3 regions of the Priestia sp. JSM ZJ58 genome follow, and region 3 is predicted to be linked to each of the others. Evidence: riboswitches for the same ligand, from Rfam matches in the RefSeq annotation. Region 3 holds a riboswitch; each other region holds the start of a gene.
What was found. A riboswitch is a leader RNA that binds a small molecule or an ion and turns the genes downstream of it on or off. The one in region 3 is predicted to bind cyclic di-AMP.

Region 1 (10,914 bases), 840 kb from region 3:
ACTGCACGCCAGAAAAAATGACGTCTCCACCTCTAGCCGCAATATCCACAGCAGGAGCATCAGGAGAAAGGTGCACAAACCGAAGCTTCGTTTCTCCACTTGGTACATCCGTATTGTCATAGATAAATAATAAATCAAGCTTGTTTAGCTCATCTACCGCCGCTACCGTGTAATTTTGGTTTCCTTCAAATGTAAATGATTCCGTTAAAACAGGTCTTCCCGTTTCTCCAGCGGGATAAATAGAAATTGTGTATCTTCCAGGTTCTTGTAATTCAATATAATCTGTTTCTTGTTTATAAGTTAAGTTGCGAATCACTCGTTTGTTGTTAATATAAATATCTACAGATGGAGAATCTGGAGAAGCGTGAAGTATACGAATTTGCGGCGGATTTACGCGTAAATTCGTATTTTCAGAAGAAGTTAAGATGGCCTGCTGGATATAGTACAAATGCTTTTGATAATAATGAATATGCTTAGATGGATCACTATACTTATAGTAGTTAGCTAGAAAATCGTATTTCATTGCTTTTTTAATATATTGATCAAAGGAATAATTAGCCATATGTTCAGCTCCCTTATTGTCGGAGTATAAAAACATTTCCATACGTAACCAAACATATGCTAAAACTCATAATTTATGCCGATCACTGATCACTCCCGAGACCTCCAAGAAGAAACAATGAGCCAAACGCCCTCTATGTGCATATACTGAATCAAATTATTGACTGAAGGCTTATTGTACGACCGAATTTAGTATAGAAAAAAGGAGTGAGAGCATGCGTGATTTTTATGCTCGGATGCTACGGTTAATCATGTTAAGTTTTTTACTGCTGCTACTTTTAATTCAATTTACAGAGCGCTCTACTTCATTTAATCACATTACCCCCGCGCTAAATAAAGTAACCGAGCGAATTGAGCTGATTACCTATGATCAATAAATGTATTTTTTCTGCGTTTCGATATGTACTTGTTCTTTATGCAATTTGCTTTACATTTTTATTTGTTAGTACAGTTCCAAGCCTATTTGGTTTCACCGTGACCGTTCAAGAAACGGATTATCACCACCTGCATCGCGGAGATATAGTTGTCTTTAGAGACGAATCATCTTCTTCAAAGAATGAACTTGTACTGGCCCATAATCAAGACCCTGATGTACTGGTTACAGCTCAAAGAAATTCTTTGCCTGCTTCTTTTAAAGTGATTGGAAGCTACGCATACCATCTCCCGTATATAGGGGTCATTATTGAGTTTATGAAAGATTTTACTACGCTACTGGTGATGGGCAGTATTTTACTTTTGTTGTTTTCGTATACGCTGCAGCCCAAAAGGCGAATATGGCGTAAGAGAAAGTAAAAAATGGGCGAATGCACATACAGGACAATCAACTAACGCATATAAAGTACAGTGTACGAAATGAAAAAAACAAGAGGAGAGATTGCTATGTATAACTACGATTGTTACGACCCATGCCATCACGGAGGCTATCACCACCTATATGATACTTGCCACTATCCAATTGGCGGTTATCATCATTGCGGAACGGGCCAGTCATTTGCATTAATTGTTGTACTATTTATTTTATTAATCATCATTGGCTGCACTTGTTTTTGCTGATTAGGTCTCATTTGCTCGCATGTGCGAGCTTTTTATAAAAGATGGAAAAGGACAAACTTACATATAAATTGTTTAAATAATAAAAAAATTTTGCCAAATCAACATTTACCATATTATACTATAGCTAGTAACTCAATAAGCGAAGGTGAATATATGGAAAAGGAAAAAGTATTTCAACAGCTATTTTCAATGTCATTTACACCAATGCTCGTAATGAATATGGATGGCGATATTCAAATTTTAAATGAAGCTTGCTGCCACCTTTTTAAAACGACGGAGGAACGGCTTCTTTCCTGTAATGTATTTGAAGAGCCAAATCGCTTTTTTATTGAAAAGCATGAAGTGGAACCGTTAAGAAAGCAAGAGGAAGAAGTTGTTTTACTTAAGAAAAAAGTAGATCAGCAGTTTCCGATGCATATCCATATTCAGCGCACGGAAGAAGATATTCCGCTCTTAGTTGTTCAGTGGAAAGAGTTTTCCTCAAGTATTGAAAAGCAAGAGGAAGTCATTCGGAAAATGAAGCAATATAAGCAGTTTGTCCAGCAAAGTCAAGATGCATTTATTGTAACGAGAGAAGGCAGAATCCAATATTTGAATCCCGCTGGTGTTAAACTTCTTGGCGGCGAGAAAAAAGAAGAGTATATCGGGCGTCCTTGGCTTCACTTTATTCATCCCGAACATTTAGAAATTGTAAAAGAACGAATGGTTCAGCTGATGAATGGAATGTCCGTGAGGCCACGTGTTGATGTGAAACTATTGACTAAAAAAGGGGTCGTCATTATTGAATCTTCGGCAACCAAAATTAAGTTTGAAGGACAGGATGCCATTCAGTATATTATTCGCGACGTAACGGATCGAAAAAAATATGATGAAATGGCAAGCAAATCTGAAAAGCTTACAATGGTGAGCAAGCTAGCGGCAGGAGTAGCACATGAAATCCGTAATCCAATGACGGCGATTAAAGGGTTTATTCAGCTGCTAAAAGCATCGAAACAGTATAATGAAGAATACAATGATATTATGCTTGAAGAATTGAATCGCGTCGAATCCATTATTCAAGAATTTTTAACGCTGGCCAAGCCTAAAATTGAAAATTCATACCACCCCAAAAGTCTCAATCAAATCATACGTCACGTGACATTACTATTAGATACACACGCCAATTATAAAAATTGTCGTATTATTAATGAGATTAGTGATGAGATTACAATCTTTTGTGAAGAAAATGCGCTTAAACAAGTTTTTATTAATTTAATTCAAAATGCGCTTGAGTCAATGAGCAAAGGTACAGTTAAAGTTACCGTTGAGAAAAGAAATGAATACGGCATGGTCATTATCGAGGATGAAGGATGTGGAATTGATGAGCAATCTTTAGCTCGGCTAGGTGAACCATTTTATTCCACCAAACAAACAGGAACTGGGCTAGGATTAATGATTAGCTACCGAATAATCGAACAGCATCAAGGGCATATTTCATTTGCGAGTAAAGTAGGAGTAGGAACAAAAGTAGAAATTGCTCTTCCGTATATTAAAGAACCAGTGAACATTTCGTAGCGCTTGCTATTCGTTCGCTGGTTTTTATTTGGTTGAAATAAAAACGAATGTTTTTTATTTTTTTTATTTTAATGTTCGTGTATATTGTTGACTAAAGGGTTTGTTTTTGATATATTATCAAATGGCTAGAAAATAACCGAATGATAATAAAAAAGAAAATTCGGTCAATAACTTTTATCTTTTACCCAAAGAAAAAAGATGATGGGAGAATGTACAATGAACTCAAATTATGATGTTATTGTGGTAGGGGCAGGACCCGCTGGAATTTTTACTTGCTATGAGCTAACGTTAAAATTACCGGAAGCAACTATTTTATTAATCGATAAAGGACACGATATCTATCGACGTAATTGTCCGATTCTTCAGAAAAAAATTGAAAAATGTCCGCCTGCAGTTGGCAGAAAAGAGTTTGCTGGCTGTTTGCCTGCTTGTTCTATCACAAATGGTTTCGGTGGAGCCGGCGCATATTCAGATGGAAAGTTTAATATCACCAGTGAATTTGGAGGCTGGATGACGGATTATCTGTCTGAATCACAGGTGGTAGATTTAATTAAATACGTGGATGAAATTAATTTAAAACACGGAGCAACCGATACGATTACGGATCCGTTAACTGATAAAGTTCGTGAAATTGAAAAACGCGGATACGCAGCAGGATTAAAGCTATTGCGTGCCCAAGTGCGTCATTTAGGAACAGAGCAAAATTTAGAAATTTTAAAAAGCATTTATGAATACTTAAAAGAAAAAATTGATATGCAGTATAAAACGGAAGTAGCCGATTTAATAACAGAAAAAGAAGATGGTCAGCATATCGTACGCGGTATTGAATTGAAGAATGGTGACAGAATTACGGCTGATAAAGTCGTGGTTTCACCAGGTCGAGACGGCTCGAAGTGGATGAGCGACTTACTAAAAAAACGCCGTTTGAAAATGATTAACAATCAAGTAGACATCGGTGTTCGAGTAGAAACATCTAACGTTGTTATGGAAGAAATCAACAAGCACTTGTACGAAGGGAAATTTATTTACAATACGTCTGTAGGTACAAGAGTCAGAACGTTCTGCAGCAATCCTTCAGGGCATGTGGTAGTAGAGAATCATTCAGGGATTATGTTAGCAAATGGACACGCATACAAAGATCCGAAGCTTGGAAGTCAAAATACGAACTTTGCGCTGCTTGTTTCTCATAAATTTTCGGATCCATTTGATCAGCCGAACGAATATGCGCACGAAGTATCAAGATTAGCTAATATGCTGTCAAACGGAGGCTTAGTTGTTCAAAAGTATGGAGATATTTTAAAGGGGCGCCGTTCAACAGCGAATCGAATTAAAGAAGGCTTTTTAGAACCAACGTTAAAAGAAGCTGTCCCTGGTGATTTGGGTTTAGTGCTTCCATACAATACAATGAAAAGCTTAATTGAAATGACAGAAGCACTGGATCATGTAACGCCTGGGTTAGCATCTGAACATACGCTGTTTTACGGTGTGGAAGCGAAATTTTACTCCGCCCGTCCGAAGTTAAACGATAAGTTTGAAACTGAAATTTCCGGTTTATACGTGGGAGGAGACGGAGCTGGTATTACGCGAGGACTCGCGCAGGCAAGTGCGTGTGGTGTGTGGGTAGCGCGTGACATTGTTGAAAAATTAAAGAATCGTAAAGCAAGTTCTGAACCTGTTACTGTATAAAAAAAGAGGCCGTCACGGCCTCTTTTTTTTATGGGTTAAATAACGAGAGGGAATAAGTAAAAAGTAAAGAACTTGTACCGCTCCAACTCCGATAGTTTTATATGATAATTACCCGCTCCTTTTTAAAAGATAGTAGGAAATCTATACTTCTATCTTGAGCAGAATTAAGTAGAATAAGGGGAATTGATAATGTCGATTTCTTCGCATCAATAAAGTCAGTGAAATTTTAGGGAGTGTATATCAAGCAGTACAAGGATAAAATCAACAGTTGGAAAGAGTTATTTTTTTTGATAAGTAAAATATTTATGGAAGCAGTAAAGTACATGGATATTAGAATAATTATACATATTTATGAATGATATTAATGAGAAGAAAGTTCACTTTATAAACTATTTTTTGAATTAATTTTTTATTCATTAGATTGTAAGTCTTGTTAAATAGGTGTTTTTGGTTTATTGAAATATGATGTAAATATTTTGAAATATAACAATTCTCAACTTTTTACGATAAAATCATGCATTATTTTTGAATAAAAACTTGACAGGAATACATAAAATGAATTTTAATTAAAGTAACAATTATTATCATGCAAAAATATTAAAGAAAATTATTTGCTTAATCTCTTTTGTTTTATAAGAGAACGGAGGACCCATATTTGTGCGTAATGTACTTGGGGTGAATCTTGAATGAATCAAGTAGGGTAACTCACGTACCCGAATCCGACAGCTAACTCCGTAAGCATTCAGTGAGGGAATAACAGGTCTATGAAACCATGATATTCTCATGGTTTTTTGTATAGCTAAAAATATTCCTAAACTATTAATCTGAAAATTTTTAATATATTGTATATTTTGAGTGTTATCACCCTCAATGCATGGTAAAATAAGTATAGTAGTTAGAATCATTCTAATATAATTTATTTATGGGAGGTAAATCTATGAAGCTATCGACAAAGATCATTATCGCGCTAATTGCTGGTGCTGTTGTAGGAGTGTTGATTAATGCTTTTGCTCCAAGTGCTTTTGCTCCGCTGGACAAGTACTTGTTTACGCCGCTTGGGCAAATTTTCTTAAGCTTAATTAAAATGCTTGTTGTACCAATTGTGTTTTTCTCTATCACGTTAGGCGTAGCAGGTTTAGGAGATCCTAAAAAACTGGGAAGAATCGGGGCAAAAACAGTTTCGTACTTCCTAGTGACAACAACCGTTGCTATTGTAATTGGTTTATTATTAGCGTTTGTTATTAAACCAGGAACATTTGGATCTTTTGATACAAAAAACGCTTCTTTTGAAGCTGAAAAAGCACCGCCGGTTGGAGAGACATTCTTAAATATGATTCCAGTCAATCCAATCCAAGCGATGGCTGAAGGGAATATGCTTCAACTTATCGTTTTCTCTATCTTTATCGGTTTTGGTATTACGATGCTTGGAAGTAAAACCAAAGGGCTTTATAATTTACTCGAGCAAGGCAATGAATTGATGATGTACCTTGTAAATCTAGTGATGAAGTTTGCTCCTTACGGAACATTTGGGCTTCTTGCAACAGCGGTTGGAAGTCAAGGCTGGCAGGCAATTAAAGCGATGGGGCTTTACATGATTGTAGTCGTGCTCGCACTGTTCATCCATTCGATTGTAACATATGGGGGGTCAGTCGCTCTTATGGCCAGACGTAACCCTATTGAATTTTTTAAAGGTTTTGCTCCTGCGATGACAGTTGGATTCAGTACATCAAGCAGTAGTGCAACGCTTCCGATTTCAATGAATGTGGCTCAAAAAAATCTTCGTGTCCCGGAGTCCATCAGCAGTTTTGTTCAGCCGTTAGGTGCTACCATTAACATGGATGGAACAGCAATTATGCAAGGTGTCGCGACTATTTTTATTGCGCAAGTATACGGCGTTGACCTGTCGCTGGGTGCTCTTGTGACGGTTGTATTAACAGCGGTGCTTGCTAGTATTGGTACAGCAGGCGTGCCGGGAGTTGGTCTCATTATGCTAGCGATGGTATTGAGTTCGGTTGGCCTGCCTGTAGCAGGTATCGGATTGATTATCGGGATTGATCGCTTGCTTGATATGCTTCGTACATCTGTAAATATTACGGGAGACGCTGCGTGTGCCGTTATTGTGGCTGAGTCAGAAGCAAAGCGTATCGATAAATCTGTAACGCAATCGGCTTAATAAATGTAAAAGCTCTAGCTATATGCTAGGGCTTTTTTTATTGGCAAGAAACTCTTCTTTTCAGCATACAGTTTAATAAGAGTATGTGTTTGAAAGGAGAGTGCGGAAATGAATAAGACCCATGTGATAAAGCCGCTGCTCGACGACGACTACCCAGTTATTTCATATGGAAAAGGAATTTATTTGTACGACCAAGATGGAAAAAAGTACATAGATGCTTCGTCAGGGGCAGTTACAGCAAGTATCGGACACGGCGTAAAAGAAATTATTGATGCGATGACGGATCAGGCACAGAAAGTTGCGTTTGTATATCGGTCGCAGTTTACAAGCGATCCGACGGAAGCCTTAGCTAAGAAACTATGTGAATTAAGCAGCAATCATTTCCAGTGGAGCTTTTTTGTTAACAGCGGGACAGAAGCGACTGAAACGGCTATGAAAACAGCCATTCAGCATTTTCAAGAGCAAGGAAAGCCAACCAAAACAAAGGTTTTGTCACGCTGGATGAGCTATCACGGTATTACAATAGGAGCGCTGTCTATGTCAGGGCACGTTGGAAGACGAAAACGTTTCTCGTCTTTGCTTGAAGATTATCCTTCGGTTTCACCTCCTTATTGCTATCGATGTCCGTTTCATCAAACCTATCCATCCTGTAATCTTGCTTGTGCACACGAATTGGAAACAGTTATCAAACGAACCGGCCCTGAACATATTGCTGCTTTTATTACAGAGCCCATTGTAGGAGCTGCCGGAGCAGCTCTTACACCTCCACCCGGTTATTATGAAGTGATAAGAGAAATTTGTGATAAATATGATGTGTTATGGATAGCCGATGAAGTCATGACTGGAGTTGGGCGTACAGGCGTGATGTTTGCATATGAGCACTGGGGAGCTAAACCAGACATCATGACGCTTGGAAAAGGAGTGGGAGCAGGATATACACCGATAGCCGTTACGTTAGCTAGCAGCAAAACGATTGAACCTATCATGAACGGATCCAAATTAATTATGAGCGGCCATACGCTAAGCGCTAATCCGCTGTCAGCGGCTGTAGGGCTAGCTGTCTTAGCCTATATTGAAAAGAACGATCTTGTTCAACAAGTAGCGCTGAAAGGAGCCTATTTAGTAAAAAAATTGAAGGAGCTTCAACTTCTTTACCCTATCATTGGTGATATTCGTGGCAAAGGCTTACTAGTTGGTCTTGAGCTTGTACAAAATCCAAAAACGAAGGAGCCTTTTTCATCCTCCGAAAATATGACGGCGCGCGTAATAAGTAAAGCCCATAAAAATGGTCTTCTCCTTTATCCTTCACAAGCAGGAACAGATGGAGTAGAAGGAGACGGTATTATTATTGCGCCGCCATTTACGATTACTCATCGCCAACTTGATGAAGCGGTCGTGTTGCTTTCGAAAACATTGTATGAAGTACAAAATGAAAAACAGGGAAATGAGGTGAAATAAGTGACAAAGGTCGAAAACTCATTTCAAAAGATTACAACTGTGGAACAAGCAATTGAATACGTGGATCATGCTGCTACGCTGATGATAGGAGGGTTTGGAGGCGTAGGCAGTCCGCCTTCTCTCATTGACGGCCTTATTGAAAGCGAAAAATCAAATTTCACACTGATATGTAATGATTCAGGCTTTCCTCATATTGGTGCGGGAAAATTAGTAAGTCAAGGAAGAATTCAAAAACTGATCGCTTCTCACATTGGATCGAATCCCGTGGCTGGAACGCTGATGACAGAAGAAAAGCTGAAAGTTGAGTTTTCTCCTCAAGGAACGCTTGCTGAACGGATTCGAGCGGGGGGAGTTGGACTTGGAGGAGTACTGATTGATGTAGGAATAGAAAATGACATTATTCAATTTGGAAAAGAAAAAGTGGAAGTAGACGGCAAGACATTTTTAGTTGAAAAACCGCTCACAGCCGACGTGGCTTTTGTATATGCAAAAAAAGCAGATCCATTCGGCAACTTGCTCTATGATAAAAGCGCTCGAAACACTAATCCATTAATGGCTATGGCAGGTCGTATAACTATTGCTGAAGTGGAGGAAATCGTTCCTCTTGGCGACATTGACCCAGAGAATGTGATGACGTCAGGCGTATTTGTGGATTATATTGTGCCTTCAAAAGGAGTGAATTGGAAATGGGTTTGGGAATAGATATTCGTCATCGTATTGCAAGACGTGCTGCGGCTGAAATCAAAAACGGCATGATTGTTAACTTAGGGATTGGCATTCCTTCTCTTATTCCTAATTATGTACCAAGCGCTGTTCATGTGATGTTTCATGCTGAAAACGGAATTTTAGGGTTAGGATCTTCGCCTCCTTTAGGTGAAGAAGATGAGAATGTCTGCAATGCAGCAGGCTATCCAACAACTACTGTTCAAGGGGCTTCATACTGTGATAGTGCTACAGCCTTCGCGATGATTCGAAAAGGATACGTCGATATGACCATTCTTGGTGCGTTAGAAGTGAGTGAAAAAGGGGATTTAGCTAATTGGATTGTGCCAGGTAAGCGAGTTCCTGGGATGGGAGGAGCGATGGAATTAGCTCAAAAAGCGAAAAAAGTCATTGTGCTAATGAATCATACGAGCAAGACAGGAGAACCAAAACTGGTCAAGACATGCTCTTTACCTCTTACTGCTTCGGGCTGCGTGGGATTAGTTATTACGGATCGGGCGGTTTTTAAAGTAGAAAAAGATGCGCTTCTTCTAACCGAGTTAATGTCTCCTTATACCGTAGAGGATATTTTGAGTTCAACAGAAGCGACAGTTCGCCTGAGTGATCAATTGATTACGATACGATAAGGAGGACCATTACATGAACATACAGCAATCTATTCATAACTGGATGACAGAGCATCGTCAAAGTGCAGTGCGTTTACTCAAGCGTTTCGTAGAAGAAGCAAGCGTACAGGGTTCTGAAAAGCATGCGCAGGCAATTGTCATTGAACGCCTTCGACAGCTGCAGTTAGATATTGATATATGGGAACCAGACGAAAAAACACTTCGTACCCATGAAGCTTTTGCCTCCAACCGTTCTAGTTTCCGAGATAGCCCGAATGTGGTAGGCGTGTTAAAAGGAAAAGGTGGGGGAAAATCCATCATTTTAAACGGACATATTGATGTTGTGCCTCCCGGCGATCTTTCACAGTGGAAGGAAGACCCTTATACGGCCGTTGTAAAAGATGGAAACTTATATGGGCGCGGTGCAACGGATATGAAAGGAGGAAATGTGTCGTTACTTTTAGCGATTCAAGCATTAAAAGAGCTAGGTATTTCATTAAAAGGAGATGTTATTTTTCAAAGCGTAGTAGAAGAGGAAAGCGGAGGGGCAGGAACACTTTCCTGCGTGCTTAGAGGGTATAAAGCAGATGGTGCCATTATTCCAGAACCAACCAACATGAAGATCTTTCCTAAACAACAAGGCTCGATGTGGTTTCGCGTGACCGTACATGGAGTAGCAGCACATGGAGGGACTCGGTATGAAGGCGTGAGTGCCATTGAAAAAGCAGCTGTTGTGCTTAAACATATTGAGGGTCTTGAAAAAGAGAGAAACAGCCGAATTACAGACCCGCTCTATAATAAAATTCCCATTCCCGTGCCCATTAATATCGGAAATATACAAGGAGGAACGTGGCCTTCTTCAGTTGCTGATCAAGTAGTATTAGAAGGCAGGATAGGAGTTGCTCCGCATGAAAAAATGAAAAATGTCAGAGCGGAAATGAAATCGTGGCTTGAACTTTTGCCTCAGTGTGATGAGTGGTTTGCTGAGCATCCTGTCGACTTGGAATGGTTTGGGGCCCACTGGCTTCCTGGTGAAATTGAATTAGAGCATCCGCTTATGACCTCTCTTTCGTCCTCTTTTTATCATGTGAAACAGAAACA
Region 2 (10,914 bases), 900 kb from region 3:
TCAAATAAAAGAAATGATTTCGTTTGTAAAGAGCATTAAGCCTGACGTTGTTGTATTTGTTGACAACTGCTACGGTGAATTTGTAGAAACAATCGAGCCAACGCATGTAGGAGCAGATTTGATGGCGGGGTCGCTTATTAAGAACCCTGGTGGAGGTCTCGCTAAAATCGGTGGCTATATTGCAGGACGAAAAGACCTAGTGGAAGCTTGTTCATACCGAATGACAACTCCTGGAATCGGTGCAGAAGCTGGAGCGACGCTGTATAGCTTGCAAGAAATGTATCAAGGGTTCTTCTTGGCGCCGCACGTAGTAGGTCAAGCCTTAAAAGGAGCGGTTTTCTCATCCGCTATGTTTGAAGAGCTTGGTATGCAAAGTGAACCGAAGTGGGACAGTGAACGAACAGATTTAATTCAATCCGTTCAGTTTGATGACCCCGATAAAATGGTGGCTTTTTGTCAGGCAATTCAATTCGCTTCGCCAATTAATTCACACGTAACGGCGTATCCTGCTTATATGCCAGGGTATGAAGATGATGTGATTATGGCAGCAGGAACGTTTATACAAGGAGCGAGCCTCGAGCTTACGGCAGATGGTCCTATCAGGCCGCCTTATGTCGCTTACGTGCAGGGCGGATTAACGTATGCTCATGTAAAAGTAGCAATATGCATGGCGGTAGATCAATTACTGACAAAAGAACTTTTATAAGATAGAAAGATTATTTCTCCCCGTTAAGAAGGAAAAAGATAAGCTATAAAAATAAACGAAGTGCTATTTATTTGTATAGAAAAAATGTTCAGAAAAATTTATGTTAGAATTACTAACATTCGGTTGACAGGTGAACTAACATAGCATACAATGTAAATAGTTAATCCAAAGGAGGAACTGAAATGAGTGACAACATTCGAAGAAATACGCCACTTTTCCCGATTGGAATTGTGATGCAGTTAACTGAGTTGTCTGCTCGCCAAATTCGCTACTATGAAGAACATGAATTAGTTGCACCGGTAAGAACAGAGGGAAATCGACGACTATTCTCATTTAACGATGTTGATAAGCTGCTTGAAATCCGCGATCTAATCGAACAAGGTGTAAACTTAGCAGGTGTAAAACAGCTGTTTCATCTTCAAAAGGAGCAAAAAGGGCATAAGCAAGAAGAAAAAGTTGTGGCAGAAACAGCAAAGCCAGAATTAACGGACGATGAGTTGCGAAAAATGCTTCGTGCAGAACTTATGCAAGCAGGCCGTTTTAATCGAGCAACTTTAAATCAAGGAGATATGTCCAGGTTCTTTCATTAATAAAGTTATCAATATTTATGCCGTTCGTATATGAGGGGTATAGATTATAAATATTATATAGAGATTTAGGGGAGGATCACACGATGGCAAAGTACACAAAAGAAGATATTTTCCGCAAAGTTCAAGAAGAGAATGTAAAGTATATTCGTCTTCAGTTCACTGACATTTTAGGAACAATTAAAAACGTTGAAATTCCAGTAAGTCAATTAGAAAAAGCGTTAGACAACAAAATGATGTTTGACGGTTCTTCTATTGAAGGGTTTGTACGTATTGAAGAATCAGATATGTACCTATTCCCGGATATTGATACATTTGTTATTTTCCCTTGGACATCTGAAAAAGGTAAAGTAGCACGTTTTATTTGTGACATCTACAATGCAGATAGAACTCCGTTTGATGGCGATCCACGTAATAACTTAAAACGTGTGTTAAAAGAGATGGAAGAGTTAGGATTTACTGATTTTAACCTTGGACCTGAGCCAGAGTTCTTCTTATTCAAATTAGACGAAAAAGGCGAACCTACATTAGAATTAAATGATAAAGGTGGCTACTTCGACTTAGCGCCAACTGACCTTGGTGAAAACTGCCGTCGTGACATCGTATTAGAGCTTGAAGAAATGGGCTTTGAAATTGAAGCATCTCACCATGAGGTAGCTCCTGGACAACACGAGATCGACTTCAAATATGCTGCTGCATTAAAAGCTTGTGATGATATCCAAACGTTCAAACTTGTTGTAAAAACAATTGCACGTAAACATGGCTTACATGCTACATTTATGCCAAAACCATTATTTGGTGTGAACGGTTCAGGTATGCACTGTAACGTTTCGTTATTCAAAGATGGCCAAAACGCATTTTATGATGAGAACGGTAATCTAGAGCTAAGTGATACTGCTCGTCAATTTATCGCAGGTATCATCAAGCACGCACACAGCTTTACAGCAGTAACAAATCCTACTGTAAACTCTTATAAGCGTCTAGTACCTGGATATGAGGCTCCTTGTTATGTTGCATGGTCTGCTCGCAACCGTAGCCCATTAATCCGTATCCCAGCTTCTCGCGGCGTAGGAACTCGTGTTGAAGTACGTAGCGTAGACCCAGCTGCTAACCCATATTTAGCAATGGCTGTTCTATTAAAAGCTGGTTTAGATGGAATCAAGAACAATCTTGAAGCTCCAAAACCTATTGATCGTAATATCTATGTAATGACAAAAGAAGAGCGTGTTGAAGAAGGTATCGTAGATTTACCTGCAACATTAGCTCAAGCTTTAGATAGCTTCCAATCAAACGAAGTGATGGTTTCTGCATTAGGTGAACACTTAGCAGAGCACTTCGTTGAAGCGAAAGAAATCGAGTGGGATATGTTCCGTACACAAGTTCATCCTTGGGAACGTGACCAATACATGAGCCAATATTAATTTTTAAAAGTCGGAGAGATCGTTTGTACGTTCTCTCCGACTTTTTTGTTTTTCACAATGAATAAATAACATTCTACATACGTAAATTGAATAATATAGCTTGTTTATAAAAAAGCTGCCTGTCGTATAATTTACAGGGAGCTTTTTTATTGTTTTGTTACATACAAGAAAGAATTTGTTTACATGAATCAAAAAGGATGAGCTTTTTGTCTCATTGAATCTATAAGTAAAAGTAGTGTATAACAGATAGTGAGATTGTTTATGTGTTCACTCTGCACTGTATTTCAGTATAACTTCAGAGAGTTTTCAGCCAATCATAGTATCGTTAGAAAATACTGTTGGAGAGGAATGTAATAAAAATGAAAGAAGGAAATTTCTTTAAAGGTTTAGTGATAGGGATATTGATAAGCATTCCAATTTGGATTATTCTCATTGTTGTAGGCGTTCTGCTTTTTAAATAGGTCCTAACGTTATAAATAATAGACCCTCCTGATCTATTTAATCAACCAGAATAGAATCTGGACCAAAAGTATGTTAGGAGGAGGGAACCGCACGATGAATTGTGCGGATTTTTTTATTGGTAGGATGAACGTAGATTTCATCTATTTAGTTGCTTCTAGAAGTTGATTGGAGGGCAGGCGAAGACTCCTGGGGGAAAAGCGGAATAGGTGAGACTCCGCAGTAGCGCACGCGACGAGGAGGCTCACCAGCCCCCCCGCGGAAAGCGAAGCCTTGCACGGAATTCAACAGCGATGTAACAAGCCATCCATACTAGCGCATTTATCCCATTTGTTCGTTTTGAGTTTGAAGTGATTTCGTTATGTCTCAATCTCCTTTTTTAGTAATTTTTCACTAAGTAGGCTAGTATACGTAGCACTTTTTTCCCTCATGCATATGTTAACAATAAGGAGGGACAAGTAATATGAAAAAAATTTATCTTGATGCAGGACATGGTGGGGCAGATGCAGGAGCAGTTGGAGCGAATGGACTGTATGAAAAAAACTTAGTGTTAAAAATTCAACAATATTTAATAAGCTATTTAAATAGCACTTACAGTGACTTTACGATTAAAACCACCCGTACCACAGATACTTTTTTATCGTTATCTCAGCGCGCTTCTCAAGCTAATTCGTGGGGGGCAGATGCATTTATGTCTATTCACGTAAATGCCGGTGGAGGAACAGGATACGAAGATTATGTTTATAGAAGCGCTAGCAATGCTAGTAAAACGTTTCAATCGATTGTGCACGGGCAAGTACAGCCAACGCTGCTGTCGTATAATCATCCGAATCGTGGACGAAAATCGGCCAATTATGCGGTGCTTCGCTTAACAAATATGCCTGCAGTACTAACTGAAATAGCTTTTATTGATAGGAGCGCCGATGCAGCACTTCTTCAAAATGAAGCTTTTTTAAAAAGCATGGGTGAATCGTATGCAAAAGGAATTGCCGTATATTTAAATTTACCTCGTCGTGCAGTTCCAAATCCATCGCCATCTCCAACACCGACACCAAATCCATCACCTTCTGAACCAGGTGAAAAAACGTATACAATTAAGCAAGGAGATACGCTGTACAGTATTGCACAGAAGTACGGCATAACAGTACAGGAGCTTCAAGAAGCGAATACAGGGCTTTCTGATCCTTTAACACTACAGGTTGGAAAAACAATTGTTATTCCTTCAGGAACTTCACCAACACCTACTCCAACACCACCTTCTGAACAATATCCACTTCCCAATGGAATTTTAAAACAAGGCGATTCTGGAGAAGCAGTGAAACAGCTTCAAAGAGCATTAAACGCGGTTAGTTTTAAAGTAGGGTCAGTAGACGGAATATATGGAGTACAAACGAAAGATGCAGTCAGACGTTTTCAGCTTGTGTATCTTCCTTATGATGTAGATGGCATTTATGGTCCTCAAACGAAAAACAAGCTAGCAGCCGTTTTAAAAGCAAAAAGTTAAAGAAAGCAGGTCTTCTGTAAGCAGGCAGAAGGCCTTTTGTTTTCCCCTTAAAAGCGCCTTAAGTACTATTTTATCGTTTACGTAAAATAATGCTTTACAAACCATTTGTACGGGAGTATATTATCTAAGAACAAAGGATAGTTATGAAAGAAACATGTTATCGATCATACTCTTTAACCGAAAATTATATTGACCTGTTATCGCTTAATTCGTCAGAAGTGGGGGACCCAAATTTGTGCATTGTCACTTGGGGTGAATCCTTTTTTTTAAAAGGTAGGGCTACTCTCATAGCCCGAATCCGACAGCTAACCCCATAAGCGTTTTGGAGAGGAGGTTTAAGCTGTGTAAAAACGCTGAGAACCCTTAGTGTTTTTTTTGTGCGCTTTTTTAACATAAAAAGGTATTTTTTAGGGATAATATCACTTATTCATGAACTTGTAACGGAGCTTAGCAACGAACAGTGAATAGTAGCTAAGCAATCATCGGAGGGAAATTACGTGAACTATTCAGTTCTCAAGAGATTATTGATTGGAAAGCCGCTCAAAACAAAAGAGTTAGGCGATCAAAAGCTTAGTAAGCTTAAAGCGCTGGCTATTTTATCATCAGATGCCTTATCTTCAGTGGCTTATGGAACAGAACAGATTTTGATTGTCCTTGCAACAGTGGGCGTGCTTGCCTATTGGTATTCGATTCCAATTGCGATTGGGGTATTGGTGCTGCTGACGGCTTTAATTCTTTCATATCGTCAAATTATTTATGCGTATCCGCAAGGCGGAGGAGCTTATATTGTTTCGAAAACCAATTTAGGAGAAAATCCTGGACTTATCGCTGGGGGATCACTGTTAGTAGATTATATTTTAACAGTTGCCGTGAGTGTTTCAGCAGGAACCGATGCTTTAACTTCGGCTTTTCCAACGCTGCATCACTATAACGTAGTAATTGCGTGTTTGCTGGTGATTTTTATTACGGTTTTAAATTTACGAGGTGTAACAGAATCCGCTTCTGTCTTAGCTTATCCGGTTTATTTATTTGTTATTGCTCTTATTTTGTTAATAGCGGTGGGCTTCTTCAAAATAGTGACAGGTCAAGTTTCACCTGAGCTTCATACATCTCTCGGTACCGTGGTGCCAGGTATTAGTTTGTTTTTATTATTAAAAGCTTTTTCATCAGGCTGTTCGGCATTGACTGGTGTAGAAGCTATTTCAAATGCAGTGCCTAACTTTAAAGATCCAGGTGCAAAAAATGCTGTTCATACATTAATGCTGATGGGCGGTATTTTAGCCGTTTTATTTTCTGGCATCACGTTTTTAGCTTATTGGCTTGGCATTTCTCCAAAAGCAGATGAAACGGTTGTATCACAAATTGCATCGAGTGTATTTGGACGAAATGGATTTTATTATTTTATTCAAGGTACCACAGCTCTGATTTTAGTGCTAGCGGCGAATACAGGTTTTTCAGCTTTCCCTTTGCTTGCCGTAAACTTATCGTCTGATAAATACATGCCAAGAATGTTTCAAATTCGCGGCGATCGACTAGGCTATTCAAATGGAATTGTGACCCTTGGAATTGCTTCTATTGTCTTACTTGTCGCCTTTAAAGGAGCGACGGAACAATTAATTCCTCTTTATGCAGTTGGAGTGTTCATTCCATTTACGCTTTCTCAAACAGGCATGATTGTCAAATGGCTTAGAGAAAAGCCGGCCGGCTGGCAAGGAAAGCTAACCATTAACTTAATTGGTGCCCTCATTACCTTAACGGTGCTAATCATTTTGTTTACAACGAAGTTTTCACAAGTATGGTCCGTGCTCGTTTTCTTACCGGTTATCGTTTATATTTTTCATCGCATTCATACGCATTATGAAGCGGTAGGAGAGCAGCTTCGTATTAAGCAAGGAGAAAAGATTGGAAAGCTTGAAGGAAGTGTGGTCATTGTTCCTGTAGCAGGAATGACAAAGGTAGTGGAAAATTCATTGAACTATGCAAGAACGATTGGTGATACCGTTATTGCGGTGCACGTTGCTTTTGACCGAGAAAGCGAAAAGAGAATGGAAGAGAAGTGGGAAAAGTGGCAGCCTGATATTCGTATTGTTACGTTTCATTCTCAATACCGCAGTCTTGTGCGTCCGCTGTTTCGATTCATCGATATGGCTGAAGAAAAAGCCCGTGAAAATAATATGGCTATTACGGTTGTTATTCCGCAGTTCATCACGAAAAAAAGCTGGCAAAACATCCTTCATAATCAGTCCAGTCTGCTGTTAAAAGCACATTTGCTTTACCGTAAAAACGTAATCGTTACAACGGTACCTTATCGTTTTAAAAAATAATGAAACATGACTAAAAACCTCCAACTTATATGTTGGAGGTTTTTAATTTTTAAATTCACATACACTAACCATAATTGAATCTCATCAAAGGCACAAACGGAGGGATTGCATGAGTGAATTAATTAAGTTATTGCGAAAAGGAAATAAATCGGCCATGATGGCCGCTATAGTTAATACCATTATATCCATTATTAAAGGGATTGCTTTTGCTTTAACGGGAAATGTAGCGATGTTTGCTGAAACGATGCACAGCTTAGGGGACGCAGCAAATCAGTTCTTTGTTTTTATAGGTTCAGCATTAAGCAAAAAAGCTCCGACCAAACGATTTCCAAACGGATTTGGACGATTGGTTAATCTCGTTTTATTAGGGGCGGTTCTTGTAGTAGGAATTATGGCATTTGAAACGATTAAAGAAGGGTATCATCATATTCTTCATCCGACGAAGTCTTCAGGCTTTATTTTAAATATTGCAGTACTTGGCATCTCGGTATTACTTGAGATGTTTGTCCTCTTTAAGGCAATGAAAGAAATTTTGCACGATGTCGGAATGAATACTGCAGAGGTCAATGTTTTTACGCAAAGCTTTGTTCATCTAAAGAAAGCAAAGCCAGCAACTAAGCTTGTTTTTATGGAAGATCTGGTAGCTACTGGAGGAGGCGTATTGGCTTTAATCGCCGTTTTTATTTCGCGGTTTACGCCTTTTCATCAAGCTGAAGGAATTGCTTCTATGCTAATTGGTCTTATGATGTTTTTTGTAGTAGGACGAGTATTTTTAGATAACGCTGCCGGAGCGCTTGGTGAAGCAGATAAAGAAATGGAAATGAAAATTGGCGCCATTGTTATGCAAGATGTACAAGTGCGTGATATTCAAACGTTAATGGTGATGAAAGAAGGAGAAGAGCTTCACGTTGAATTAAAAGTAGAAATTGATCCTTCTTTAACAGTAGCAGAAGCGGATGATATTAAAGATCGTCTCGAAAATCGTATTTTACAGGAAAAAGGAATAACGGATGTCATTATTGAATTTGATGAAGATGATGGAATTCCTGACTGGGTGACAAGCGATTTACAGCTTCAAAAAGAATAAAAAACAAGGAAGAAAACAGTTGTTTTCTTCCTTGTTTTTTTAGCTATATACTTTTTCACGCACGTTTTGAGAATCTGTTGAAGCCGCAGAAAAGTTAATAGTTTCACGTACAACGTAAATAGGTCTATTTTTACTTTCATCGTAAATTCTTGCGATGTATTGTCCCACTAGACCTAAACCAAGTAGCTGAATACCGCTAAAGAAAGTGATAGCTACCATAATCGAAGTCCAGCCAGGCTGAATATTTTCACCTATCAGCCAAACAACAATCGAATAACTTAAAACGAGAAGTGATACAAAAACTGATAACAAGCCAATAACCATTACTAAACGTAAAGGTTTCGTTGAAAACCCAATAATTCCATCTGAAGCAAACTTGATCATCTTTTTTAAAGGATATTTTGTTTCACCAGCAAAACGCTCATCGCGCTCATATTCTACATATGTTTGCCTGAAGCCGATCCAAGACATCATTCCTCTTACGAAACGATTGCGTTCAGTCATTTTTTTGAATACGTCCGCAACTTTTCGGTCGATAATACGAAAATCTCCCGTGTCTTTTGGGATTTCAATATCGGACATATAATTTAAAAAGCGATAAAAATACTTAGCCGTTGTCAATTTAAAAAAGGTCTCTCCGCTTCGCTTCTTGCGCTTTGCGTATACAATTTCATAGCCTTGCTGCCATTTAGCAATTAATTCAGGAATCATTTCAGGCGGATCCTGTAAGTCAGCATCAATAATTACGATAGCATCACCTTGAGCATAGTCAATACCTGCTGTGACGGCAGTTTGGTGCCCGAAATTACGGGCAAAATCAATAATTTTTACGTTAGAATCCATAGCTGCTACGTCCTTTAAGATTTCAATTGTTCGGTCTGTACTGCCGTCATTGACGAAAATGAATTCATAGTTAATGTGATTTTCATGCATGACGGAAAGCAAGCGATTATAGCATTCATTAGCTACTTCTTCTTCAAAATACATAGGTACCACGATTGAAATTAGTTCTTTCATGCTTTACTACCTCCTATCGAGTGATTGTTTGTGTGCTTAAACGTCCATATTTTATTAAGAAAAAAATTAAAAAACATTCCTATACAAGTAGACAACAGTTGTCCAATTATCGGATTAGCAGGTGTATAGTGTACAAGAAGGAATAAGCAAGATGTATTAATTGCTAAAGTAATAAGGTTTACGATGAAAAATTGAGCTAACATCCATTTATGTACAGTTGCTTGAAACACCCACGATTTGTTCCAATAGTAGCTGTTTATGACGCCAATGAAATAGGATAGTACGTTAGCCAATATATAATTCATATCAAAATGAATCAGTGCTAAGTAACTGATAATAGTGAGCAGGGTATTCATTATACCTACAAATCCGAATTTCAGGAATTTTATCACGGTTGCATAATCCCTTCCATTTAATTTATCTCTTCACATTTTGCCTGGGTCTTATTTTTAGTAAACCGTACTAGTAAATAAGATAGAATCACTGAAATACCAAACCCTTCGAGCAGCATAAAGCTTGGGAAAATAAAGAATCGATAGCGAGTTTGAATTTCAATAAGCAAGTGAATAAGAACGTATCCTATGATTAGTAATAAAAACAGTGTATACGGATATTTATCCTGCTTCTTCAGGAATAAACATATAAGTCCAATAATGGAAAGAATAGTAGTTGAAACGTAAATGATTCTTTCATAACTTTGAGCAGCACTAATTAATTTCTCTTTATTAAAAGGTACATCTTCTTGAGGAGTTAATGAAATACTCCAAAATGTAGATGCATCCGTTCCTCCCCACATATTCAGGAATTTAATGTGAAAGAGATCTAAAAGTTGCTCTTTATCTGCTACTCGCTCTTTAATTACTTCTTTTTCTGCTTCAGCTCGTTTTTCTCCAATTGGCATACCCATAAAACGACTAGCATCCTCTGAAGAATAAGAACCGCTTGTTTCATAATTAAAGCCAATAACGAATTTCCATAAAGGATCTCTGTTACTTAAAGGATATTTAGAAATACCGCTCGCTACAAAAGAGTAGTTGATCAGCGCATTTGCAATAAAAAAAGTAGCCAGTACGCCTACGAGGTTTTTTCCTATTTTCTTTCGACGAGTTTTTAACTCAGCAGCATCCTTCGCTTTAATGTAAGGTTGAAGAATTTGCAAGATGAAATAAATGAAAACAGCAACGATAATAATGGGTCCCAGAGGGCGCATTAAATTTCCTAACGACAATAGAAGACCAATATAAAGCCAGCTAAACTTGTTATGAGCAAATCTTTTTATAATAAGGTAAAAAGCTGCATAAAATAAAAAAGTAGCTAAATGCTGATTGGTTAACACTGAGCTGTAGAGAATGTTCGGAATGTAGAACGCATATAGGAAAGCTGCCATTCTCCCAGCAAGTTCGTTAAATACTTTAGCGCCAATTAGATAAATAAAAATAACGGTTCCAGTAGAATAAAAAATATTTAACAATTTTAATGTAAAAATGCTATCTCCAAAACAGCGAATAACAATAGATTCATAGAATGAAAAGCCTAGCTGATATACCCATGTAGTGAAATAAACGCTTTGGTTAAATTCATAATTTCCTTTTGCGATATTACGTGCGGCATCTAACATGACAAGAAAGTCAGATTTTACAGGTGTTTGAACAGAAAGCATCCATGCTAATCGAACACCTAAGGTCAAAACAATCAGTGAAATAAAAAAAACAGTTTTGTTCATGTATCTACTTGCAATAGCTATTAGAAAAATGACAAGGAAAGTGATACATATTCCTTCAATAATAAATGAATTACTTAAAGCCAAGC
Region 3 (10,914 bases):
GGTTTTTCTCAATCGATGACTTGCCTGAAGTGCCAGGGTCATATCCGCCGTGCCCAGCGTCTACCACAATAATTTTATCTTTTAAAGCAGCAGATGGGGAAGGCAAACTAGCTGAAGTTGTAGAACCAGCCGCAGCTGTTAACCCTTTTGACACCCATGCTGTTTGACTTGCAGAGTACTGAATTTGCACCCAGTCATTCGTTTCGCCTACTTTTTTGAATCGTTCGCCTGCTTTTGCTACACGAATAATTCCCGCACTTAAGCTCGGCTGACTGCGCAAATTTGAAGCTTTTGTAATTTGAATCGACTGGGCTGGTTGTGAAGACTGTCCAGAATTAGCTTGTAAATACTGACTTGCTACCCAGCCCGTTTGGCCGCTTGCCGTTTTAATCTGAGACCAAGATCCGCTTTCTTTTAAAACCATTACTTTTGAATTGCGCGGTAAGTTTGTTACGACCGATGCGCTTGTGCTTGCAGAAGAACGAACGTTTAATGAACTGGCGTTAACGACCGCTGACTTAGATGACGTGGATCCAGAATCTTTAGCTGGCGCAGAAGAAGCAGAGCCTGCTTGTAGGTACTGACTTGCCACCCAGCCCGTTTGACCACTTGCTGTTTTAATCTGTGACCAGGATCCGCTCTCTTTTACCACCGTTACTTTGGAACCCCGGGATAAGTTCGTCACGATAGACGCGCTTGTGCTCGCAGAAGAGCGAACATTTAATGAGCTAGCGTTAACAACAGCTGACTTGGATGTTGTAGAACCCGAGTTACTAGGCGGTGTAGAAGAACCGGATCCTGCTTGTAGGTACTGACTCGCTACCCAGCCCGTTTGACCTGATGCTGTTTTAATCTGTGACCAGGATCCGCTTTCTTTTACCACCGTTACTTTGGAACCTCGGGATAAGTTCGTCACGATAGACGCGCTTGTGCTCGCAGAAGAGCGAACATTTAATGAACTGGCGTTAACAACGGCTGACTTGGATGTCGAATTTGCCGTAGACGTACTGTTTGTTTGTGTTTTGTTTATGTATTGAGATGAAATCCAAGCTTCTTTACCGTTATACGTAATTTTAGCCCATCCCTTGCTTTCATCTACTATATTAACGGTGTTTCCCTTCGTTACTTTTCCAACGATAGCGCCGCTTGTACTAGGCGTTGCACGTACATTTAACGATGTAGCAGTTACTTTGGCCGATTCAGCTGCATCTGCGTCAATCGAATGCAAAAGCAATGAAGAGCTTAAAAGAACAGAAGAAACGGCTGTGTACATGACATGTTTTTTATTCATTTTTTCCTCCTTGCAAATTACAAATTTCAACATAAGTTAATTAGTATACAAAGCATATATCGGCAAATAGCCCAAAATTTTGAGTTAAATCTACTATTATCTCATAATGCCGATATTATCCATCATACTATATGTCGAATTTCAATTGTATAATGAATTTGAACTATCTGCCATCCTTAACGATAAAATTTTACATTAATGTAAAATATAATTATATCAAAGGTGAAATGTAGGGATGTCAAGGGCATATAAAGGTCTTTAGCCCTTTGTTCACCGATGTTTTGAGGACATGTTTTATACTAGAAAAAATGTAAAATAGTATAAAGCAGCTGAATGTGAATATGATAGAGGAGAGATAGCAAATAAAAGAGTATCTATCTTTTGGAGGAGGAAACATCCACAATTATGAAACATTCAGAATAAAAATAACAAAAATATATAAAATAATATAAAGCCTGTCTATATCGATGGAAAAGCTCATAGCATAAACAAAAAGTAAATAGTTAGAAAATTCTTTCTTTTTATTTTAAAACATGGTACAGTATAAAAAAGTGAAAGGGTGGAAACTGATATGCGAAAGATTGTTCAGTATGAAACAAAGTGGTCGCTTTTGTATCAAATGGAAAAAGAAGCGTTACTTAATACACTAAAAGATTTTTCAGTAGACATCGAACATATTGGAAGCACGTCCGTTCCAGGATTGGCAGGTTCACCAATCGTTGATATTTTAATCGGCGTCAAACGCGAAGAAGACATAAATGAAGTGCGCGCTATATTAAAAAATAAATCTCACGTATACGTAGCGGAAAAGGAGATGTTCGTCTTATTAAAAGAAGGCGTTCCAGCTGCACACTACCCTCCAATTATGACAGCTAAAAATGCCCGTAAGCTCATTCCACATGATGCTAGAAGAAGTCATGTGTACGTAACGGTCAGTGAATCACCTTATTGGAATGAACGAATTAATTTCAGGGAGCAGTTACGCTCGAGCGAACGTGCTAGAAAAAAATATGAAGGTATGAAATACGAGCTTTCAAAACGATTGTGGAACGATATTTCTACCTATGAGTACAAAAAAGAAGAATTCATTCAGCGCAGTCTATAAAAAAACGTCATTTCAATTGAAATGACGTTTTTTTAATTAATTATCTTGTAAAACAATGGTCTCAAGCTTATCAGCAGTATTTACTGCGAGAACCGTATAGTTTTTACCGCTTTGAAGATTTGTTCCAGGAAGACTTAGTATTTCTTTTCCGTCTGCTGTGGAAACAGATAAATCATACGAACCCGGATTTACTACTTGATAACCTGAAATGCTTTTAAAAGACAGATCTTTAAATAAAGGAGCAGCCCCTTTAGGACCTACGTTTACCGCAGGAGCATCAGGAGATAAATGAGCAACACGTAAGCTTGCTTTTCCATCCATCCCTTGCTTATTATTCGTAAAAGCCTGCAGTTCAAGATTTTCGGCTTTATTTACAGCGGCTACTGTATACGATTTTCCACCGTCTACAACAAGGGTAGCTTCGATGATGGAATCTTTTGTTCCTTTTGTCTTCGCTTCGTATACTTCTACTTTATGAGAACCAGCTGACAAAGGCAGGGAGTTGGAGACATCTTTAAACTTTGCTCCTTCTACTAAAGCTTTGTCATCCACAAAAATGTCTACAGCTGGAGCATCTGGTGAAGCATGAACGATACGAACTTCTGCATTTTGAGCTGGTCGCTCATCTGCAGCAGGAGGTGTTTCAGCGGCAAATACTAACATGCGGCTAAGTGCCAAGAAGGCAATCACTGCTACCATTACGAATAGTCGTTTCATCAAGTATCACTCCTTTTTTAGTATACACAGCTTTATGTAAAGAGAAGGACTGTGCAGTTGTTAGCGTATACTAAATAAAATCAACTATTCGTTTGTTTGTTAACTTTTAACGTGTTTACTGAGATTTCTGACGGAAAAATCGAAGAATAGCCAAAATATTGTACAAGGTTGTTAAGAGCCACGTCAATAAAAAGCCTAGGCCAAGTCCGATATTGGCATCTATATACGTATGCGTGAAGTCATCATATACGACGTAGGCAAGAGGAGCAATTGACAGTAAAAGGAGAAGAAAAAACAAAAGTGTTTTCCATCTGCTTAAAGTGAAGGTTAGATAAAAGAAAAGGAAAGCGGAAAACAATAGAAGACCGTCTCGAATAGCCCAAGGTAAAACGCCGATATGTGGATTAGCGAGAAGAAAGGTTGGAACAATTGAAAGGAGGAAAAGGAGAGACAGCAAAGTCACGTGAAGGGTGTTCTTTTTTGTAAAAGCCGGCACCAATAAAAACGCTGCCGTTGCACCTAAAAGAAAATTACAAATTAAAATAAACTCCATCCAAACACCTCATTTATCGAGTATTACTTTTAGTCTATTCAAGACGCTGTTAAAGTAGATAAAAAAAGCTGCGATGAACATCGCAGCTTTTGATCATTCGAATTTAAATCCTTGTTTTTCAAGCATCGCTCGAACTTCTGGATAATAAATGGTTTTGTAAATAGCGGATACAGTTTGTGACCAGTTGCGGTCATCTGCACCGTTTGTTCTCTTTTTCATATACTCTGCCATTTCAGCATCATAGTCTTGAATCAATGACTTTAAGTCATGATTATAGCTTTCACGATGGTGCACAGCAGCTTGTGGTAATCGAGGCTTTTTCGCAGAATGATCTGCCGGATGTCCAATGACAAGACCGCTTACTGGGAATACGTATGCCGGTAAATCTAGGAGTTCAATGACTTCTAGTGGCTTTCTGCGAATTCCGCCGATTGGTACTGTACCTAAACCGAGTGACTCTGCTGCAACTGTTGCTGCTTCTAAAGAAATTCCAGCATCGGTTGCCCCCACTAAAATTGACTCAAGCCCATCGGTTACGCCAAGAGGCGCATCGTTAAGCTCAGCTGCAATCTTAGCACGATTAAAATCTGCACAAAAGATTAAAAATAGAGGAGCTTGGTCAATCCACGCTTGGTTGCCCGCAAGCTCTGAAAGCTTTTTCTTCTTTTCTTTATCTTGGACGCTAATAATAGTTACTTGCTGTCCGTTAATAGAAGAAGCGGCTGACTGAGCAGATTGAATAATTGTATCTAAATGCTCGTCGCTTACTGCTTCGTCTGTATATTGACGGATAGAACGATGATCTTGAATTGTACGAATTGCTTCATTCATGATGCGTCATCCTTTCAAAGAAGTTATTTTTAGCCTTGTAATGTTTTTACATCTAAAGGTGCTACAAGTACGCCAGTTTGAGCAAATGCTACAAAACTTTGGAAATGAGCTGATTTATTGTGTGCTTGAATTGCTTCTTCGCTTTTCCACTCTTCAATCATCATAAATGTGTTAGGTGTAAAAGCATCTTCAAATAGTTGATAGTTGCTGTTTCCTTCTTCTTGTAAAGAATGCTTAATTAGTTCTTGTACGTTTTCTAAAAATTCTTCTCTTTTTGCTGGGTTAACTTTCATTGAAGCTTGTAAATGAATCATGGATGATTCCTCCTTTAATAATGATGGTGCTTTATATTATTTGTTTTGTTTTTAATCTTTCATTCAATTTACGATTAAAATGAAGATAAGTTCGAATATCATCGAACAATGAAACTATAACACCGATTAAATAACAGTGCAAGGAATTTAGTTCGAAAGTTATCGAACATTGATACACAAAAGAAGCTGTGTTATATTTTAAGCATGAGAAAACCTTATCAACCACCGAAATCTGAAATTAAATTAACGCCTATTTTACATGCGTTGAGTGATCCTAACCGGCTGCGAATTGTACAGTGTTTAGCGACAAGAAAGGAGCAGACCTGTTCGTATTATCAAAAATTAAATGTATCAAAATCAACGCTATCACATCATATTAAAGTACTTCGCGAAGCTGGAATTATCAAACTACGTATAGAAGGTACGCAGCACTATTATTCCTTGCGTTTAGAAGAACTTGAGGAACTGTTCCCAGGTCTGCTTCCTTCCATTATCAATATAGATGAGCAATTATTTTAAAAGCTGAACGATGTTTTGTTCAGCTTTTTTGTTCAAAATAAATGTGTCCATGCAGGCTGCATCCGGGATTAAAAGAAGAACGACAGTGAGGGCAAGTCGAGTTACAGGTTAAATATTCATTAATTGAGAGCTCATGTTTACATACTCCGCAAAGAATAGCTTTTTCATTAAACATAGATGTTGGCCATCTTTTAATGTCGTGATCCGCATGTGCGTTATGACATTGATAGCATGGATAATATGTATGACAGCAATAAAATTTTATTGCGATAATATCTTTATCCGTATGATAGTGCGTACAGCGCGTTTCGGAATCCACTGTGTCACCTTTTACTGCAGGTACAGATTTGTTCATTATCATCACTCCTTATGAAAAGTATAGCATGCTTTTATACGCCTTATCATACATATGTAAAAAGAAAAATGCTATAATAAAACCATCGTTTTACATGTCAGATTGCATGCTAAAAAGATTAGATAAAAATTGATGTCAAAACAGATCGATTAAGTGATGCAAAGAGAGGAAGAAAAAATGAGTAAGCAAGTTATCGTTTTTACCGGAGGCGGAACAGCGGGGCACGTAACGCCAAACATTGCCATCATGAAAGAATTAGACAGTGAAAAATGGGATATCCATTATGTCGGTTCTCACAATGGTATTGAGAAAGAATTAATTACAAAATTAAACGTTCCATATCATGCGATTTCAAGCGGGAAGCTGCGTCGATATGTAGATATGGAAAATGTAAAAGATGTATTTCGAGTAGCAAAAGGGGTTGGCGATGCACGTCGCGTGCTGAAAAAACTAAAGCCTTCTCTTGTTTTTTCAAAAGGCGGTTTCGTCACAGTTCCTGTGGTAATGGCTGCTAAATCTTTAAACATTCCCGTGTTCATTCATGAAAGTGATTTAACACCGGGACTGGCAAATAAAATTGCGCAGAAATTTGCCACTAAAATTTTTACTTCTTTTGATGAAGCCGCAAACTACTTTCCAAAAGAAAAAGTGCAGGTTGTTGGTTCACCTATTCGAAAAGAGCTATTTAGCGGAAGCGCAGCGAACGGGGAAAGCTGGCTACGCTTTTATGATAAGCGCCCCATTTTAACGATTATGGGCGGAAGTTTAGGAGCACGCCGTATTAATGAAATCGTTCGAGAGTCTTTGCCTGAACTGCAAAAGAAATTCCAAATTGTACACCTTTGCGGAAAAGGCAATATTGATACAAGCCTTGAAAAAGAGTCAGGATACCGTCAGTTAGAATACGTAAACGAACAGCTTCCTGATGTTCTAGCGGCAACTGATTATGTGATTACACGCGGTGGATCCAATGCCATTTTTGAGTTTTTAGCTCTTCATAAACCGATGATGATTATTCCTTTATCAAAAGCACAGAGTCGCGGAGATCAAATTTTAAATGCACAATCTTTTAAGAAAAAAGGCTACTGTATGGTTGTAGAAGAAGAACAGTTAACAAAAGAATTGTTTTTACGTGAAGTAAGTGAGCTTCAGCAGCAGGCAAGTACAATGAAGCGTACAATGCGTGAAGCAACAAAAACGGATGCTATTTCAATTCTTGTAAATGAAATTGAGAAAATGAGCTAAAAAAAGCGTTCTTATCTCCTCGATAAGAACGCTTTTTTTCTTCTGGAATTATTATTTTAAAATAATGAATAAATATAGAAAAATAAAGCTTTTAAAATTTCAAAAAATGTTGTTGACAGTAAATTTTAACAGGAGTAAGATTACTCTCATGAAACGTTCCACTGTGAAACGCTGAGTCTTTTCTGAAAGAGAAGGAAAGAGCGGAGGACCCAATTATCAGGGGTGAATCTCTTAATTGAGTAGGGTTACTTTCTTGACCCGAACCCGTCAGCTAACTTCGTAAGCGTTAAGAGAGAGGATGGTGTAATCGTGGTCGTTTTCTATAACAGCGGATAGTACGCTCCTTTCAAAATATAGGTGAAAGGAGCGTCAGGATGCATTTATCTAAGCAAATGATTCAAATGATTGAATATCGGGCAATGTGCGACCAGCAATCTTTTGATCTAGCAAACCGCTATTTGTCTACGTTAGCTAATCAAAGTTTTAAACGCAGCAGTAAAAGTCATCATTAAGTCTAAAAATTAAATAACAAATATACGCTTAATCAATTATGAGCGGGGGACCCAATATTTTGTACGTATGTACTAGGGGTGAATCTCTTAACTGAGTAGGGTTACTTCCATAACCCGAATCCGACAGCTAACTCCGTAAGCGTTTTGGGAGTAAAAAATTCGTGTCAATCACGGCTTATTTGTCGTGCATTAAACCGCGGAAGAGAACTCTCTTCTGCGGTTTTTTAGTGGAAAAAAATAGCATCACGTCTCGCGGTTAGCTTTTTTGGACGTGATGCTTTATGAAAAGAAACCGTCACTAAACTTAGAAGCTATCATTTTTGTCAGGAAACAGTTAGGAGGAAGCAACTTGGATATGATGATGCTTGGAACGCTTGCCTTATTAGCAACTGCTATGTACGGAATTATTCGCTGGTCGTCTCATGTAGTAGACGACAGAGAGGAGAAGTGAACATGTCGTTCATTTTGTCAGGTATTTCAGTTCTCGTTTTAATTTATTTAGTATATGTACTGTTAAATCCAGAACAATTTTAATAAGCGGAGGAATAAAAAGTGGGGATTTTTCTACTATCAGTTGCGCTGCTGCTTGTTTTTGTAGCGCTTATTGCAAAGCCCGTAGGTATTTATATAGCGAATGTGTTTTCAAACGATAAAAACACTAGCTTGATAGGAAAGATAGAAACGGTGATGTTTAAAGCAGCAGGAATTAAAGGGCTTAATCAGACGTGGAAGCAATATGCATTTGCTCTTGTTTTGGCGAATACGTTTATGATTTTTGTGGTGTACCTTATCTTCCGGTTTCAAGGGGTACTGCCGTTTAACCCAAGCCACATCAAAGGAATGGATCCGGCACTTGCTTTTAACACGGCCATTAGTTTTATGACAAATACGAACTTGCAGCACTACAGCGGCGAATCAGGATTGTCCTATTTCTCGCAGATGGCCGCCATTGTATTTATGATGTTTGCTGCACCAGCAACGGCACTTGCAGTAGCAATCGCTTTTATTCGTGGGCTGGCAGGGAAAGAAATGGGAAACTTTTTTGTTGATTTTGTAAAGTCAATTACGCGTATTTTACTTCCTATCGCTTTTATAACAGGCATTTTATTTATGTTTTTAGGTGTCCCTCAAACGTTAAGCGGAACGGTTACTGCCCATACAATAGAAGGGGCAACACAGCAAATAGCAAGGGGACCAGTTGCTTCTTTTCTTTCAATTAAAGAGCTAGGAAACAACGGAGGGGGATTTTTTGGTGTCAATTCAGCTCATCCATTTGAAAATCCTAACGCGTTGAGCAATGTATTACAAATCGTCCTTATGCTTTTATTGCCAACAGCACTTCCTTTCACATACGGAAAAATGATCGGAAAGCGTAAGCAAGGCCGCATTTTGTTTGTAGCGATGAGTATGCTGTTTATCGTTATTTTAAGCACAGCGTTCGTAACAGAGTGGGGTGGCAATCCAAGACTTGATGCTTTTCATTTGAACGAAGCGAACGGTTATATGGAAGGGAAAGAAGTCCGTTTTGGTGTCGGCATGTCGACGCTTTACGCCATCGTGACGACAGCAAGTGAAACAGGTGCAGTCAACACCATGCACGATACTCTTACGCCTCTTACCGGGTTGTTAACGCTTGGAAATATGATGTTAAATACCGTATTCGGCGGTGTCGGAGCAGGATTTATGAATGTCATGATGTACGTCATTATCGCCGTATTTTTATCAGGTTTAATGGTTGGAAGAACACCAGAATACGTAGGTAAAAAAATTGAAGGAAAAGAAATGAAGCTAATCGCCGTGACGCTTATTTTGCAACCGCTGCTAATTTTAGGAGGAACAGCTGTAGCACTTACCACTCATTTAGGAATAGAAGGTATATCAAATCCAGGCTTTCACGGGTTAAGTCAGGCACTGTATGAATTTACGTCGTCAGCAGCAAACAATGGATCCGGCTTTGAAGGACTCGGTGATGCAACGCCGTTTTGGAACATTTCAACGGGAATCGTTATGTATATTGGACGCTACTTCGGACTAATTACGATGCTGGCGGTATCGAGCTCACTAGCATCCAAACAGCTTGTTCCCGAAACACCTGGGACATTTAAAACAGATACGTCTTTATTTAGCGGCATTTTAATTGGAACTACCGTTATTGTAGGAGCACTTACGTTTTTCCCAGTGCTTGTGCTTGGGCCGGTTGCTGAGTATTTAACACTGTAATCAAGAAAGCGGAGGATCATAATGAATAAACGGAATTTTGCAAATAATATTGAATTGGATCGCAACAGTCATATTCAAGGTTCTGTGGATACACAAGCTTCATCGATTTTTATTCAATCAGTAAAGCAGGCTTTTATCAAGCTCAGCCCAAGAACGATGATAAAAAACCCTATCATGTTCGTAGTAGAAATCGGGTTTATAATTACGCTTTTTTTAGCCGTTGTTCCGGACCTTTTCGGAGAAAGTACAGTAAGCACAGGATTTAATGTTGCCGTATCTCTCGTGTTATTTTTTACCATTGTTTTTGCTAATTTTGCAGAAGCATTAGCAGAAGGTCGAGGAAAAGCACAGGCAAACTCATTAAAGAAATCTAAAGGCGATATTACAGCTAATCAGCTTCAAAACGGGCAAATGATACAAGTTTCGGCATCGCAACTAAAAAAAGGAGATATCGTCGTCGTTTCACAAGGCGAAATGATTCCTGGAGATGGAGAAATTATTAAAGGACTGGCGTCTGTTGATGAATCGGCTATTACGGGTGAATCGGCACCTGTTATGAAAGAAGCAGGCGGGGATTTTAACTCTGTAACTGGAGGTACAAGAGTTGTCAGCGATGAAATTACAATTAAAATTACGTGTGAGCAAGGTGAATCGTTTTTAGATAAAATGATTTCGCTTGTTGAAGGAGCAGAGCGTCAAAAAACGCCAAATGAAATTGCGCTAAACACGGTTTTGACAAGTTTGACGATTATTTTTTTACTAGTTGTTGTGACGCTTCCTGTCTTTACAAACTATTTACATTTTCAACTCGACACGGCTATTTTAATTTCACTGCTCGTCTGCCTTATTCCTACGACGATTGGAGGATTATTATCGGCCATTGGAATTGCTGGAATGGATCGAGTCACGCAGTTTAACGTGATTGCTATGTCAGGAAAAGCAGTAGAAGCAGCTGGTGACATCAATACAATTATTTTAGATAAAACCGGCACCATTACGTTTGGAAACCGAATGGCTCATCAGTTAACGACTGTAGAAGGCGTAGACGAACGTGAACTGTACAAATGGGCGTTTGTTTCTTCTCTTTACGACGAAACACCAGAAGGACGCTCGGTGGTTGATTTTATCCAAACTCGCATGGGAGTAGAAGACCTTAGAAAAACGCAGGGAACGTTTGTAGAATTCAAAGCTGAAACGCGAATGAGCGGCATTGACTTACAGAATGTATCTGTACGAAAAGGAGCAGTGGACG

Region 1: another riboswitch for cyclic di-AMP. It lies ahead of ACH6EI_RS04325 (dicarboxylate/amino acid:cation symporter); the one in region 3 lies ahead of kdpF (K(+)-transporting ATPase subunit F).
Region 2: another riboswitch for cyclic di-AMP. It lies ahead of ACH6EI_RS04050 (APC family permease); the one in region 3 lies ahead of kdpF (K(+)-transporting ATPase subunit F).

What each region holds. Positions count from the first base shown of each region.
Region 1 is NZ_JBISEM010000001.1:847,911-858,824, forward strand. It holds gene ACH6EI_RS04295 (DUF4397 domain-containing protein) at 1-562, opposite strand, end outside; gene ACH6EI_RS04300 (hypothetical protein) at 777-938, shown strand; gene ACH6EI_RS04305 (hypothetical protein) at 928-1,353, shown strand; gene ACH6EI_RS04310 (YjcZ family sporulation protein) at 1,441-1,614, shown strand; gene ACH6EI_RS04315 (ATP-binding protein) at 1,768-3,168, shown strand; gene ACH6EI_RS04320 (NAD(P)/FAD-dependent oxidoreductase) at 3,385-4,854, shown strand; cyclic di-AMP (ydaO/yuaA leader) riboswitch at 5,457-5,611, shown strand; gene ACH6EI_RS04325 (dicarboxylate/amino acid:cation symporter) at 5,792-7,027, shown strand; gene ACH6EI_RS04330 (aspartate aminotransferase family protein) at 7,136-8,485, shown strand; gene ACH6EI_RS04335 (CoA transferase subunit A) at 8,486-9,187, shown strand; gene ACH6EI_RS04340 (3-oxoacid CoA-transferase subunit B) at 9,172-9,834, shown strand; gene ACH6EI_RS04345 (peptidase) at 9,848-10,914, shown strand, end outside.
Region 2 is NZ_JBISEM010000001.1:792,268-803,181, forward strand. It holds gene ACH6EI_RS04030 (methionine gamma-lyase family protein) at 1-706, shown strand, start outside; gene ACH6EI_RS04035 (MerR family transcriptional regulator) at 889-1,296, shown strand; gene glnA (type I glutamate--ammonia ligase) at 1,380-2,714, shown strand; gene ACH6EI_RS04045 (N-acetylmuramoyl-L-alanine amidase) at 3,637-4,677, shown strand; cyclic di-AMP (ydaO/yuaA leader) riboswitch at 4,869-5,012, shown strand; gene ACH6EI_RS04050 (APC family permease) at 5,175-7,001, shown strand; gene ACH6EI_RS04055 (cation diffusion facilitator family transporter) at 7,111-8,088, shown strand; gene ACH6EI_RS04060 (glycosyltransferase family 2 protein) at 8,128-9,105, opposite strand; gene ACH6EI_RS04065 (GtrA family protein) at 9,102-9,497, opposite strand; gene ACH6EI_RS04070 (ArnT family glycosyltransferase) at 9,518-10,914, opposite strand, start outside.
Region 3 is NZ_JBISEM010000001.1:1,690,213-1,701,126, forward strand. It holds gene ACH6EI_RS09075 (N-acetylmuramoyl-L-alanine amidase family protein) at 1-1,291, opposite strand, end outside; gene ACH6EI_RS09080 (GrpB family protein) at 1,863-2,396, shown strand; gene ACH6EI_RS09085 (DUF4397 domain-containing protein) at 2,433-3,113, opposite strand; gene ACH6EI_RS09090 (hypothetical protein) at 3,229-3,666, opposite strand; gene nfsA (oxygen-insensitive NADPH nitroreductase) at 3,760-4,497, opposite strand; gene ACH6EI_RS09100 (putative quinol monooxygenase) at 4,527-4,811, opposite strand; gene ACH6EI_RS09105 (ArsR/SmtB family transcription factor) at 5,016-5,330, shown strand; gene ACH6EI_RS09110 (CHY zinc finger protein) at 5,350-5,685, opposite strand; gene ACH6EI_RS09115 (undecaprenyldiphospho-muramoylpentapeptide beta-N-acetylglucosaminyltransferase) at 5,863-6,930, shown strand; cyclic di-AMP (ydaO/yuaA leader) riboswitch at 7,090-7,232, shown strand; gene ACH6EI_RS09120 (hypothetical protein) at 7,305-7,442, shown strand; cyclic di-AMP (ydaO/yuaA leader) riboswitch at 7,458-7,598, shown strand; gene kdpF (K(+)-transporting ATPase subunit F) at 7,896-7,976, shown strand; gene kdpA (potassium-transporting ATPase subunit KdpA) at 8,001-9,662, shown strand; gene kdpB (potassium-transporting ATPase subunit KdpB) at 9,684-10,914, shown strand, end outside.